Regions from separate parts of the Shewanella yunxiaonensis genome, predicted to be linked through region 3. Evidence: predicted binding sites of a transcription regulator. Region 3 holds the regulator's gene; each other region holds the start of a gene.
What was found. The regulator MetJ, encoded in region 3, represses methionine synthesis genes. The targets are predictions, from matches to a motif close to TAGACGTCTAGACGTCTA.
Positions count from the first base shown of each region.

Region 1: metK (methionine adenosyltransferase) is a predicted target of MetJ. The motif match lies at 2,160-2,177, and genes of this name have one in related genera.
Region 2: msrA (peptide-methionine (S)-S-oxide reductase MsrA) is a predicted target of MetJ. The motif match lies at 2,437-2,454, and genes of this name have one in related genera.

Region 1 is NZ_CP073587.1:727,382-732,461, forward strand. It holds gene KDN34_RS03445 (GGDEF domain-containing protein) at 1-221, opposite strand, end outside; gene KDN34_RS03450 (hypothetical protein) at 443-889, shown strand; gene metK (methionine adenosyltransferase) at 943-2,094, opposite strand; gene tkt (transketolase) at 2,524-4,518, shown strand; gene epd (erythrose-4-phosphate dehydrogenase) at 4,633-5,080, shown strand, end outside.
Region 2 is NZ_CP073587.1:1,927,291-1,932,370, reverse strand. It holds gene seqA (replication initiation negative regulator SeqA) at 1-167, shown strand, start outside; gene pgm (phosphoglucomutase (alpha-D-glucose-1,6-bisphosphate-dependent)) at 204-1,856, shown strand; gene msrA (peptide-methionine (S)-S-oxide reductase MsrA) at 1,944-2,423, opposite strand; gene astE (succinylglutamate desuccinylase) at 2,575-3,603, shown strand; gene KDN34_RS08840 (thiamine pyrophosphate-dependent dehydrogenase E1 component subunit alpha) at 3,758-4,936, shown strand; gene KDN34_RS08835 (alpha-ketoacid dehydrogenase subunit beta) at 4,939-5,080, shown strand, end outside.
Region 3 is NZ_CP073587.1:3,321,488-3,326,567, reverse strand. It holds gene nrfD (NrfD/PsrC family molybdoenzyme membrane anchor subunit) at 1-245, shown strand, start outside; gene KDN34_RS15155 (conjugal transfer protein TraF) at 374-1,573, shown strand; gene KDN34_RS15150 (sulfite exporter TauE/SafE family protein) at 1,590-2,324, opposite strand; gene metJ (met regulon transcriptional regulator MetJ) at 2,399-2,713, opposite strand; gene metB (cystathionine gamma-synthase) at 2,929-4,089, shown strand; gene KDN34_RS15135 (bifunctional aspartate kinase/homoserine dehydrogenase II) at 4,108-5,080, shown strand, end outside.

The sequences.
Region 1 (5,080 bases), 1.2 Mb from region 3:
GAGTCTGCAGCAAAGGTTTTGCCTGGGGCAAATTGCATGCTGTTGTCAGCCGCACTGACAATCACTTCAAACCCGCTGTCAGTTTTTTGCAGTACAAATACCTTATCTGCCTGATAATAATGTTTCATTAGCTCGCACTGATGCATCCAGCGCACTAAATTCAGTCCATGATTATCGTTTTCCAGTAAGCTAATTCCAGGTTTAACCGATTCAGGCAGCATGGCCTTGTCCCTTTTAGTGGTCAATTGGCATTAAGTGTGGATTTGTTATACAAATTTTGCAACTTTGAGTAGGCGATGTTCTGATCATTGTCAACATTGTCGTTACAATCCGGGGCATTAATCTTGATAACGTTACCATTAGCAATTTATGGATGAGTTAATGCTTGCCTACAGGTATAACTTATTGACATTAATGGTCTTTGTCAGCACTTATTTGATGCATGATTAAAAAATATCGTCATGGGGTGGAGATCGATATCCGAATATCGACGGATTTGCTAGCCTTAAAGCATCATCAATTGTGGTGGGTGAACACGATGGGAACTCAGGAATTACATACTCAGGCATCATTACTCTCGCTCAGCAAAACACTGCGATTATCGTCATTTGATATGGCCCGTTGGCTGGTATCGTTATTGGCGTTACAGCAACAAAAGTACCGAGTGATTGAGGCGGGTATTCAGGGAAAAGAAGGCCGACGTTTTTTGGTGCAGGCGTTGGATAGTATCTTTGATTGTGGTCGCACAAATAATTATCACAGTCAGCTGGCATTAGTGGCTGATGAGGCGTTAGTCAAAGATGCTGAAGCGGTTTCGGTGACACCATTACCCCCACAGCAACTGGCGTTTATGTGCATGGAAAGCGCCCATTTCGACCATTGTTATTGATTTTTAACCATAAAAAAACCGCCAGTAGGCGGCTTTTTTATCGGCTAATTTAATTACAAGCCCGCGTCATCACGCAGGGCTTCAGCCTTATTGGTTTGCTCCCACGGGAACTCACTGCGGCCAAAGTGGCCGTATGCTGCGGTTGCCTGATAGATTGGGCGAGCCAGATCCAGCATTTCGGTCAGACCGTATGGCCGCAGGTCAAAGTGACGGCGTACTAGCGCAATCAGCTGTTCTTCTGGCAATCTGCCAGTACCAAAGGTTTCCACACTGATAGAAGTCGGTTCTGCTACCCCAATGGCATAGGAAACCTGAATTTCACAGCGAGCCGCCAGTCCGGCAGCCACGATGTTCTTAGCAACATAACGGGCCGCGTATGCCGCACTGCGGTCCACCTTTGATGGATCTTTACCAGAGAATGCCCCACCACCATGACGCGCCATACCACCGTAGGTATCGACGATAATCTTACGACCTGTCAGACCGCAGTCGCCCATCGGCCCACCAATCACAAAACGACCGGTTGGGTTGATAAAGAACTTGGTGTCTTTGGTCAGCCATTGCTGTGGCAATACGGGCTTGATGATGGTTTCCATCACGCCTTCTTGCAATTCTTTCAGGCTGATTTCGTCGCTGTGCTGAGTCGATAGCACCACGGCATCAATACCGACAATCTGATCATTGTCGTATACGAAGGTCACCTGAGATTTGGCATCAGGGCGTAACCACGGCAATAGGCCTTGTTTACGCACTTGTGACTGGCGTTTGACCAGCGCATGTGCATAAGTGATTGGGGCGGGCATCAGCACGTCAGTTTCGTTGCTGGCATAACCGAACATCAATCCCTGGTCTCCCGCACCCTGTTCTTTCGGGTCTTTACGGTCAACACCTTGGTTGATATCAGGTGATTGTTTACCGATAGCGCTTAATACCGCACAGGAGTTAGCATCAAATCCCATTTCGGAACTGGTATAGCCGATTTCACGCACAGTGTTACGGGTCAGTTCTTCAATGTCCACCCAAGCAGAAGTGGTAATCTCACCACCTACCATCACCATGCCAGTTTTGACATAAGTTTCACAGGCGACGCGGGCCTTAGGGTCCTGGGTGAGAATGGCGTCGAGCACCGCATCAGAAATCTGATCGGCGATTTTATCAGGATGTCCTTCTGACACAGATTCAGAAGTAAACAGGTGTCTTGCCATAGTCTGGAAAATCTCGCGATTAATATAGAAAAACCGTTAGCTGCTGCTACATCCGTATAGAAGCATCTACATCTAGACGTCTATTTTAATTTAATTTAGTTTTTATAAAACCCCTTTTGCTGATATTTGTGCGATACCCCCCATACCGACACCGGGGTGTATGGGCTTTTATCTAAATATATCAGTGGATTAATTGGAATTTTCAGACCTTGGAAATGCACATCTGTCTTGCTAGCTTTACAGCTTTACGCAAGCCCGGCCAGTGCTTCAAGCGTGCTGACTACTCAGTAAAAGGTGATGTTGGGTTTTTCTTGACATATTTCCTAGGCAAAACGCGGGAAATATATTTGCTTCAACCGGCCCTCTGCGGGAAAATAACCGCCAAATTTTAGCCCTACAATTCTCAAGTCTCACTACGCAGGAGTAAGCATGTCTTCCCGTAAAGAACTCGCTAACGCTATTCGTGCTTTAAGTATGGATGCAGTGCAAAAAGCTAAATCCGGTCACCCAGGTGCTCCTATGGGCATGGCTGATATCGCAGAAGTACTCTGGCGCGGGCATCTGCGGCACAATCCACTTGATCCGAAATGGGCTAATCGCGACCGTTTTGTGTTGTCCAATGGCCACGGTTCGATGTTGCTTTATTCCTTGTTACATCTGAGCGGTTACGATCTCAGTATTGACGATCTGAAACAGTTCCGTCAGTTGCATTCTCGCACGCCTGGTCATCCTGAATACGGCTATGCTCCTGGTGTCGAAACCACTACCGGGCCGCTGGGACAGGGTATTACCAATGCGGTTGGGATGGCGATTGCCGAAAAAGTGTTGGCGGCGCAGTTCAACCGTGAAGGCCATGAGATTGTTGACCATCACACTTATGTGTTCATGGGCGACGGTTGCATGATGGAAGGTATCTCCCATGAAGCCTGCTCGCTGGCGGGGACTCTGGGGTTGGGCAAGCTGATTGCCTTCTGGGATGACAACGGTATTTCAATTGACGGTCACGTTGATGGCTGGTTTAGCGACGACACTCCGAAACGTTTTGAAGCCTATGGCTGGCAAGTCATTGCTGCGGTTGATGGCCATGATGCTGAAGCGATTAACTCGGCCATTGAGCAAGCCAAAGCGGATCCACGACCATCACTGATCTGCTGTAAAACTATTATCGGTTATGGATCACCTAACAAATCCGGTTCCCATGACTGTCATGGCTCACCACTGGGTGATGCTGAAGTGGCCGCTGCTCGAGAATTTTTGGGATGGCCTTATGCGCCGTTTGAAATTCCTGCGGAAATTTATGCTGCTTGGGATGCAAAGGCTGCCGGTAGTGCCGCAGAATCGGATTGGGAAACTCAGTTTGCTGCCTACGCCGCGGCATACCCTGAGCTGGCGGCTGAACTGAAACGCCGTGTCAGTGGCGAACTGCCAGCCGACTTTGCAACCGGCGCTCAGGCTTATATCGAACAGTTACAAGCCAACCCGGCCAATATCGCGTCACGCAAGGCATCGCAAAACGCATTGGAAGCCTTCGGTAAATTACTGCCAGAATTTCTCGGTGGTAGTGCTGACTTAGCGCCTTCTAACCTGACGATGTATTCCGCTTCCAAGTCCATCAGCCGCGAAGACGCTACTGGTAACTATCTGCACTACGGGGTGCGTGAGTTCGGTATGTCAGCGATGATGAATGGTATTGCGTTGCATGGTGGCTTTGTGCCTTATGGCGCAACTTTCCTGATGTTTATGGAATATGCCCGTAACGCACTGCGTATGGCAGCATTGATGAAACAGCGGGTAATCTTTGTGTATACCCATGACTCCATTGGTCTGGGGGAAGACGGTCCAACCCATCAGCCGGTTGAGCAAACTGCCACCCTGCGTCTGATGCCTAACATGAGTACCTGGCGTCCATGTGACCAAGTGGAATCTGCGATCGCCTGGAAATATGCTATTGAACGTCAGGATGGTCCAACATCACTGATTTTCTCACGGCAAAACCTGACGCAGATGCCTCGCAACGCTGCGCAGCTGGCCGATGTCACTAAAGGTGGTTATGTGCTGGTGGATTGTGCTGGTACGCCTGAGCTGATCTTCATCGCCACCGGTTCTGAAGTAGAATTAGCCGTGAAAGCACAAGCGGCACTGACTGCTGCCGGACGTAAAGTGCGCGTAGTATCTATGCCTGCCACTGATGTGTTTGATAAACAGGATGCGGCGTATAAAGAAGCTGTATTACCGGCCGCTGTGACCAAGCGCGTTGCCGTTGAAGCCGGGATCGCCGATTACTGGTACAAGTATGTCGGTCTTAACGGCAAGGTTATCGGCATGACCACCTTCGGTGAGTCGGCTCCAGCGGGTCAATTGTTTGAAGAGTTCGGCTTTACCGTCGATAACGTGATTGCTGCTGCCGAATCTTTGCTGGCATGAACTGTTGCTGAATGGAACGCCTGACAGGGCGTTCCTTCACTCGCCATTCGTAACGGCCTGTCTTATGATAGGCCGTTGTTTTATCGCCCTGAATTAGAGGGAACAGAATTACTGATGATCAGAGTTGCTATCAATGGTTATGGCCGTATCGGCCGCTCAGTGCTGCGCGCATTATATGAATCCGGCAAACGCCAACAGTTGCAGATTGTGGCAATTAACGAGTTGGCCAAACCCGAAGCCATGGTACATCTGACTAACTACGACACCACGCACGGCCGCTTTTCACTGCGCGCCAGTCTGGAGCAGGAGCAGATGCAGGTGGGCAACGACAGCATCACGCTGCTGCATGAAGCGGATGCCACTAAATTGCCGTGGCAAGCGCTGGATGTGGACCTGGTGCTGGAATGTACCGGGGCCCTACATGACCGCGCAGCTTGCACTGCTCATCTGCAAGCGGGCGCTCGCAAGGTGTTGATCAGCCATCCCGCCTCTGCTGATGTCGATGCCACGATTGTTTATGGTGTCAATGATGAGCTGTTAACCCCGCAACATACCGTGGTGT
Region 2 (5,080 bases), 1.4 Mb from region 3:
CCAGTCAGTCTGCCAATCCCAAAGAGATTGGCAATAGTGGTTATTGGGTAACCACTAATAATAACACTGGCAAGAAGCACGCAATTTTACTCGAAGCACTGCAAAAACTCGGTTGTGGTGCTATTCGCGCTAAAACCATTGCCGATGAAGCGTTACCCCAGGCTTAAAGTTAGCAGCAAAGATAATCGGACAAGGAGAGCAACGTGGCTATTCATGAACGCGCGGGCAAACCGGCACAACAGCATGATCTGGTCAATATTCCCAAGCTGATGAGTTTTTATTATCGGCTTATACCTGATGTTGAAAATCCAGCTCAACGCGTGAGTTTCGGTACGTCTGGCCACAGAGGCTCAGCGTTTGCCAGCAGTTTCAATCAGAATCATATCTGGGCCATTACCCAAGCTGTGGTTGATTATCGACAGCAGCAACAGATTAATGGCACGTTATTCTTGGGGATGGATACGCATGCGCTATCGCAGGCCGCTTATATTTCAGCACTGGAAGTATTGCTGGCCAATGATGTACAAGTGGTAGTGCAACAAAACGAAAGTTTTACGCCAACGCCGGTTGTCTCCCAGGCAATCGTGGCAGCAAATCTCGGCAAAGCCAAAGATGATCCGACCCTGAGTGATGGTATCATCATCACTCCTTCGCACAATCCGCCCCAAGATGGTGGCATTAAATACAATCCGCCACATGGCGGACCGGCCGAAGGTTCCGTCACCAGTTGGATTGAGTCACGCGCGAATGAATATCTCAAGTGCCAGTTGGAAGGGGTGAAAAAGCTTAACTATGGCACGGCAGTCGCCATTGGGTTGGTCAAACAACAGGATCTGATCACGCCTTATGTTTCCGCGTTGGAAGAAGTAATTGATATGGAGGCCATCGCCAAAGCTGGGGTGAATATCGGTGTCGATCCTTTAGGTGGTTCCGGTATCTTTTATTGGGAAAATATCGCTAAAACTTACGGCTTAAAGATTACCCTGGTAAACGATAAGGTCGATCCGACGTTCGGCTTTATGCCGCTGGACAAGGACGGCAAAATCCGTATGGATTGTTCGTCACCCTACGCGATGGCTGGGTTGCTGAAACATCAGGATGAATTTGATGTGTGTATTGGTAATGACCCTGACTACGACCGCCATGGTATTGTGTGCCCGCGCAGTGGTTTGATGAATCCCAACCATTACCTAGCGGTGGCCATCGACTATCTTCTGAGTCATCGTCCGCAGTGGTCTGAAGCATTGAAGATAGGCAAGACACTGGTATCCAGCGCGCTCATTGACAAAATCGTAGCGTCACACCAACGACAGTTATGTGAAGTTCCCGTGGGCTTTAAATGGTTCGTTGATGGGTTGGCAGATGCCAGTTTCGCCTTTGGCGGTGAAGAGAGTGCTGGCGCAGCCTTCCTCAAACGCGATGGCACTACCTGGTGTACCGACAAAGACGGCATTATTTTAGGGTTGCTTGCTGCGGAGATCATAGCGGTTACCGGCAAAACGCCCGCCGAACGCTATGAAGAGTTAGTGGCAGAATTCGGTCGCTGTTATTACCGGCGCATTGACAGTCCGATTAATGCCAAACAAAAAGCCCGGTTTGGCAGTTTGAACGCAGATACACTGGGCGCAGACACTATCGTTGGCGATAAAATAGCCGCGGTACTGACCCATGCTCCTGGCAATAATGCGGCTATTGGCGGTATTAAGGTGACGACTGCCAATGGTTGGTTTGCGGCCAGGCCGTCCGGCACTGAAGCATTATTTAAAATTTATGCCGAAAGTTTTGTCAGTGAGCAACATCTGGATCGCTTAATGGCAGAAGCACAACAAATCATAAAAGAGGCGTTAAAAGGTTAATGCTTGCTGCTCAACCATCGCAACATAAAACGCACTCATTAGAGTGCGTTTTTATGTCCGGATATCAATTAATATTTGATCTTATAATCAATATTCAATATGGCAACTGGGCAGGTCATTTTTGCGAATGTAGTCCTGATGATAGTCTTCCGCTTTATGGAAGGTTTGTGCTGGCACAATTTCGGTGACAATCTGACGCATGCCCCATTTGCCACTGCGCATCAGCGCCAATTTGGAGGCTTCTGCCAGTTGTTTCTGTTCTTTATCATGGAAAAACACCACACTGCGATACTGTGTCCCCATATCCGCACCTTGCTTATTGAGGCTGGTGGGGTTGTGGTTTTTCCAGAAGACCTGCAATAACTCATCGTAACTGACTTGTGATGCGTCATATTCGACCTGAACTACCTCTGCATGACCGGTAGTCCCTTTTTTCACTTGCTCATAGGTGACTGCTTTATCACCACCGCCCATGTAGCCACTGGTGGCATTGAGTACACCGGGCACTTGCCGGAAAAAATATTCGACGCCCCAGAAGCAGCCAGCGCCAAAAGTTGCAATCGCCATTATAACACTCTATTAGATGTCTAGATGGCTAAAAATTATCTACTATGACGCAATAGCTTGCAATAGCCTTTTAAGAATAAGCCATAACGACTCGCGATTAGTCGCTGTGTTACTATCAGTACGTAAGGTTTCATTAAATAAGGAGTAAACCGTGCTGCAGCAACTTCTGCAACAGGCGAATTTTCTGGAACTGACCCTTGCTAACCCTGCATTTATGGCCGAGGAACGAGCTGCTATAGCTGATCATACCGGAGTAGAACTTTGGGATACGGGGGTATTGGTGTTTACGCCGCTGCAAACGGTGCCGACTGAAGATATCGTGCTCTCAAGTGGCATTCATGGAAATGAAACCGCTCCGATTGAACTCTGTAACCAATTAATTCACGATATTCTCCAGCAGAAGATAGTGCTGCAACAACGGCTGATGTTTATTTTTGGCAATCCACCCGCCATGATTGAGGGGACGCGTTTTGTTACCGAAAACCTGAATCGGTTGTTTAACGGCGAATATGCAAATCCAAGTGTTGCCACTAATGAAGAAAGACAACGCGCCGCAAAGTTAGAATCTTATGTCCAACGCTTCTTTCAGTCTGGTGGGCGTTCAAGATTTCATTATGATCTGCATACGGCGATTCGTCGTTCACACCATCAACGATTTGCCATTTGTCCGTTTCGCCCCGAAAAACCCCATTTAAAGCAGCAGCTCGCATTTTTAAATGCTGCCGGAGTTGATGCTTTTTTAATGCATCATGAAGCCACAACCACTTTCAGTTATGCCTCATCTGTGAAATATCAGGCTGAAGCCTTTACGGTCGAACTGGGTAAAGTGATGCCTTTTGGGCAGAACGATTTGTCTCAGCTCGCCGCCACCCGTGAGATGTTGATTCGGGTGATTTCTGAGAGTGAGTTTCCGGCATTGACCTATCAACCTGAGAACCTGGTGCTATATCGCGTTTGCCGTTCTTTAAACAAGCATTTTGCGGATTTTACGTTTGCCTTCAGTAACGATCTGCCAAATTTTACTCAGTTTGCCAAAGGTGAGGTGTTAGCTTACGAAAACAATCAACCAATAACGGCAGAATATGCCGGCGAAGCGATAGTCTTTCCTAATGCACAGGTACCGATCGGCCAACGTGCCGCGTTGTGCGTTATCGCCGATGATGCCATCACGCTTGCGTAATATGTAAAGCTAGATATACGCGTCATAATAATCAAAGTTGATGATAGCCAGATCACAGAGATTGCCAGCCGCTTAAAGTTACCCTAGTGTGCTGGACGAGCATAGAAATCAATGGCGGGAGTAAGCCCGCCTAATCAAAATAAAAGAGCACATCATGAGCAACGCAACGTTTACCCAACAGGTTGTCCATCGTGCAACATTTCTCGAACGGGACTCACTAACTATTCCGATCCTGAAACTACTGCAAGCAGATGGCACCACCTTCGAAAACGCCGTGCTTCCCCAGATTGATGAAGCGCTGTCGCGGAAAATTTTTGATGCCTGTGTATTTATCAGAACGCTGGATGAACGCATGTTGGCTGCACAGCGTCAGGGACGTATCAGTTTTTATATGACTTGTACTGGTGAAGAAGCTGCTGTCATTGGCAGTGCGGCAGCACTCGATCCTGAAGACATCATCCTGGCCCAATACCGAGAACATGCAGCATTACGTTACCGTGGGTTCACCACTGAGCAGTTTATGCACCAGATGTTCAGCAATGAAAAAGATCTGGGCAAAGGTCGGCAAATGCCGATCCATTACGGCAGTAATCAACTGCATTTTCAGACCATTTCATCCCCATTAGCAACGCAGATCCCCCAGGCATCCGGTGTCGGTTACTCGTTAAAAATGCAGGGAAAACGCAATGTTGCCATCTGTTATTTTGGTGAGGGTGCGGCATCAGAGGGCGATTTCCACGCCGGTTTGAATATGGCTTCTGTCCATAAAGTGCCGGTAATCTTTTTCTGTCGAAACAATGGTTACGCCATTTCTACCCCTACCGAAGAGCAATATGCCGGCAATGGTATTGCCAGTCGCGGTTTGGGTTATGGCATGCATACCATTCGGGTTGATGGCAATGATATGTTGGCGGTTTTGGCTGCCACCCAGCAAGCCCGAGCTTGGGCGATAGAACATAGTGAACCGGTATTAATCGAAGCTATGACATACCGCCTTGGGGCGCACTCTTCTTCAGATGATCCGTCAGGCTATCGTTCTAAAGATGAAGAAGCACGTTGGCAGCAGCACGATCCGGTTAAACGTTTCAAATTGTGGCTGATCAACAAAGGCTGGCTCACCGAAGAGGATGATACAGAACTTCACAGCCGTTACAGACAGGAAGTGCTAGATGCGCTGAAAGTGGCAGAAAAAGTACCATCACCCAAGCTCGATGAGATGATTGAGGATGTTTACGATGTGCCAACCACAAACCTCAAAAAACAACTGGCAGAATTGAAAGCACATGTTGCCAAATATCCCAAAGCTTATCCCAAGACCTCTGGGAGGTTATAAGCATGGCTAAAATGAATATGTTGCAAGCCATTAATAACGCGCTGATGCTGGCAATGACAGCCGATGACAAGATGCTGGTGTTTGGTGAAGACGTTGGTCATTTTGGTGGCGTATTCCGTGCTACATCAGGGTTGCAGGATAAAT
Region 3 (5,080 bases):
CCCTGTACTTTAAAGGTGGTGCCGCTGCTATGGCGTTGGCCTCGCTGACTAGCGGCACCTGGGCGGCGGTGTTCTGGACTTTGGTGGTCGCGGTGGGTTTCGGTATCCCACTGTTATCGCAGTTGTTGCCCGCCGCTCAACGTCATGGTAAAGGCGTGATGGTGATTGGCGCACTCTGTAGTTTGACCGGGGTCTTGGCATTACGTCATTTCATCCTCTATGCTGGCCAAAGTTATCTCGGCTAGAAAATATTACGTTAAGTAATCAAAGCCCTCGCTAACTTGAGGGCTTTTTTATGCGCTTTTGTCTGAAGAATGGTGCGTTAACGGCTATCTTTAACAAGAAAATAAAATCATGGTGAGTGGGATAGAAGATGAAATTCAAAACGCTGGCATTGCTGGTTGGTACGGCTTTAAGTTGTAGCTCAGTCTGGGCAGGGCAAGATGTATTTGAAGCCAGAACTGATGCGATGGGTGGTGCTGGTGTCGCTGCCGGTGACCGGATGGTTGCCGGATTTATTAATCCGGCATTGTTGGGCCTGGCCGATCGTCAGAGCGCCGATGTGAGTCTGTTACTTCCAGCCATCGGGGCGGATGGGGCAGATAAAGACAAAATGGTGGATGAATTTGACGACTTACAGGATAACTATGACGGCTTGGATAACGCCATTAATCAGCGGGATGTCGAGGGCATCATCCATTATCGAGACCTGTTGCTAGGAAACTTGGAGTCGTTACAAGGTGACAGTGCTTATGCCAGTGTCGGTTTGGGATTTGCTGTCGTGCTGCCGAGCAGCAGTAAAGTGTCCATGGCTATCGTTGCCAAAACCTATCTGGATGGATTCGCGTTGGCAGAGATCAGTGATGCTGATCTGGCGCTCCTCAGTGCCATCGATCCTCTGACTCCTCCTTCGCTGGATGATCTGTCATCCCAAGGCCGTGTGATCGCCGGTGCAGTATCTGATCTGGGCGTTGCCTTAAGCCATAGCTTTACCGTCGGCAATATGCCGGTCAGTATTGGTGTTACGCCTAAGTTGCAGCGTTTAGATACCTTTAATTACGCAGTATCTGCCAACAATTTCGACGTCAATGATTTTAACAGTGACGATTATCGTAATGACGATACGGGGTTTAACGTCGACGTGGGTGTTGCCATGCAACCGACGGCCGGTCTGACATTGGCGCTGAGTGGGCGGAATTTAGTGAAGCAAGATCTGCAAACCATGGCGTCAGAAGGGCAGCAGCTTACCTATCAGATTAAGCCCGCAGTCACCGCAGGTATTGCCTATGAGTGGCGTGCAATGACATTAACGTCGGATATTGATCTGACCGACAACAAGAAATTTGCGGAGTTGGACGGGCCTAAATATTGGCGTGTAGGCGGTGAAATCAAGGCTACCGATTGGCTGGCACTGCGATTAGGTTATCGTCAGGATCTCAATGATGTGACTACCGATATCTATTCGGTGGGAACGGGGATTGCGATTGGCAATTTCTTCCGATTGGATTTGACCGGGATGTTCGGCAGCGATAACGCGGTGGGCGGTGCGCTGCAGACCTCCTATCATTTCTGAGTTTGGTAGCGACAAACTAGATTAATGCCCAAAGGGATTTTAGCGCCAGCAGCAAGGCACTGGCGCTACATAAGGTCAGGGTCAGCGTGCGGGTGCGACGTTTGTCCACCCGTCCCATAAGGGTGCCGGAGGCGAGAAAGCCTAAAAATACTGCGGGTAGTAATAATGCCGATAGTAGTAGATGTCGTACTGTGATGAGGCCCGATACTGCCAGAATAGCCAAGGTAATACAGGTACTTGCCATAAAAAAGGCTGACAGTGCCGCCCGAAATTTTCCGGCGTCTCGGCCCGTCAGCAATAACGCCATCGGTGGGCCGCCAATGCCAGCTACGGTGCCAAAAATACCTGAAAACAGCCCGGCGATGAACAAGCTGCGGCGGTTGACGGCGACGGTAAGCTTTTTCAGGCTCATCCACACTGCCAGTCCTACAATGGCCGCAATGATTAAACCGAGAATCGCACGTGGTGCCAGCAGTAAAGTAACGCCCAGTAAGCTGCCCGGAATTCTGCCGGCTAAGGCGTATTGCAGCCCGCCGAGTTCCAGATTGCCGCGTTCTCGTAATAAGGTAAGCAGCGCGATAGAAAAACTGAGGATGATCACCGGTACCGGCACCAACTCTGGATCAACGATATATAACAGCGGGGTAGAGACCACTGCCAGTCCGAAGCCCAGCAGACTTTGGGTGATGGCACCCAGAAAAATGATCAGTGATGCCAGAATCAGGGTGATCGGATCGACTAACGACCACATGACGGAAGTACTGTGCCGGGCGTTGCCCGGCTGTATAGAGAAGGGTTAAAACAGCAGCGATGGAAACAGTGCATTTACTCCATTTCTTCCCATTCGATACCCATATCTTCCATCATCTGTTTCGCTTCGGCCGGGATACTGTCCGGGCGATCCTTGGACAGATCTTCATCATTTGGTAATGGCTGGCCGGTATAAGCATGCAGAAATGCTTCGCACAGCAATTCGCTGTTGGTGGCATGACGTAGGTTGTTCACCTGACGCCGGGTGCGTTCATCCGTCAGTACTTTGAGCACTTTTAGCGGAATAGACACAGTGATTTTTTTTACTTGTTCGTTTTTCTTCCCGTGCTCAGCGTAAGGGCTGATATATTCGCCGTTCCATTCAGTCATGTTGCACCTGCTATGTCACTAATTCGCTGCCGATTTTAAACTCTTACATCCGACAGTCAAATGTCGGGCCATAATACTGTATCACAAAAATGGAATTCTATACATTTGGACGTCTAAACGTCTCGATGCCTATTGACGCCAACAAGCGACTTGGTAGAATTTAGCCGTCCAGACATCTTTATGGTGTTTCTTGAAAAGAATTTAAGGAGTCGAAAATGACAGAGCGGAAAATGGCCACCATCGCCGTCCGTCAGGGAATTGAAACCGATAATCAGCATGGTGCAGTGGTTCCGCCCATCTATCTTTCGACCAATTATGCCTTTGATGGGCATAAAACTCCGCGGCAGTTTGACTACAGTCGCTCTGGTAACCCAACTCGCAGTATTCTCGGAAATGCGATTGGTGAACTGGAACAAGGGTGTCCAGCAGTTATTACCGCCAGTGGTATGGCGGCGGTTACGTTGGTGACCAGTCTATTGAGCCCCGATGATCTGCTGGTTGTACCCCATGATTGTTATGGCGGTTGTTATCGGTTATTTACCCATTTAGCCAAAAAAGGCCAGTTTAAGCTGGCGGTTATCGACCAGACCGATGCGGCGGCATTACAACAAGCTCTGGCGCGTAAGCCAAAGATGGTATGGATTGAAACGCCTTCCAACCCCTTGCTGCGGGTAATCGATATCGCCAGTGTTGCCGCGGCCTGTAACGCCGTGGGAGCACTGTTGGTGGCGGATAACACCTTCCTGTCTCCCGCATTACAGCAACCGTTATTGCTGGGCGCCGATATCGTAGTGCATTCCACCACCAAATATATCAACGGTCACAGTGACGTTGTCGGTGGTGCGGTGATTGCAAAAGATGCGGCGCTGGCAGAACAGCTACACTGGTGGTCTAACACCTTGGGGCTGACCGGCGGTGCATTCGACAGTTATCTGACATTACGCGGCCTGCGCACACTGGCACTGCGTATTCAGCAGCACCAAAATAATGCCGCTAAAATTGTGGATCTGCTGCAAAGTAGCGCGCAAGTACAGAAGGTGTATTACCCTGGGCTGAAAACGCATCCGGGTCATGAAATTGCGGCGAAACAGCAACTTGGCTTTGGTGCTATGGTCAGTTTCGAACTGAAAGGCAGTGATGCCGAAGTGGAAGCTTTTCTTGGCGCTTTGCGCTATTTCTCTGTTGCAGAAAGTTTGGGGGGCGTGGAAAGTCTGGTAGCGGTTCCTGCTACTATGACACACCGGGCAATGGAACCGGCAGCCCGTGCTGAAGCCGGCATCAAAGATACACTTATTCGTTTATCCGTGGGGATCGAAGATCCACAGGATCTGCTGGACGATATCGCTGCTGGTTTGGCAGCGGTCGCCGCTTGTTGAGTTGGGGAGCATTGATTGATGGCGCGTAGTCACTTACATAAGTTTGGGGGTAGCAGTCTCGCGGATCCGGATTGTTATCGGCGTGTGGCGCATATTTTACTGACTCATGGTCGTCCCGATGACCTGATCGTGGTATCCGCAGCTGGCAAAACCACTAATTTTCTCTACAAACTATTATCGCTGCGCGAACAGGGCAAGTTGTGGCAGGAAGAACTACAGGTTTTGATGAGTTACCAGCAAAACCTGATTGAACAGTTATTGAGTAATTCCCAAGCGCGTCAGCTGCGGGAACGGCTGGCGAATGATCGGGCCACCTTGATGAGTTTGTTATCGCTGGATATTCGTAGCGAATATCAATGCAATCAGGTGGTTGGTTTTGGTGAACGCTGGTCTGCCCGATTGATGGCGGCGCTGCTGCGAGAATCTGGGGTGGCAGCCTCTAACATCGACGCCCGCGGCTTATTGATCGCCGATGAAGCCGCCGTGCCGAAAATTCGCATGGAAGAGTCTCGGGCTCAGGTACAGAAAATGCTGCAGGCGCATCCAGATGAACGGTTGGTGATCACGGGTTTTATCTGCGCCAATCCTCACGGGGAGATGCTGTTACTGGGGCGCAATGGTTCCGATTTCAGCGCAACATTAATTGCCAGCCTGGCGGATATTGACCGCGTCACCATCTGGACTGACGTGGAAGGGGTATTTAATGCCGACCCCAACAAAATTCAGGATGCCAAACTGCTGCAAACGATGTCACTGGCTGAAGCTGACCGCTTAGCGCGTTTGGGGTCTCCTGTCTTACATTCTCGTACGCTGCAACCGCTGTATAACACGCAGGTGAGCTTGGCGGTGCGTTCCAGTTATGCGCCGCAGACTGACTTTACGCTGGTGGCTCCACAAAGTGATATTGCCAGTGCCCCGGTGGTGACGAGTCTCGATGAAGTCTTTACCGTCACGTTGCAGTTGCAGGCACCGTGGGAAGCCTTATTGGATA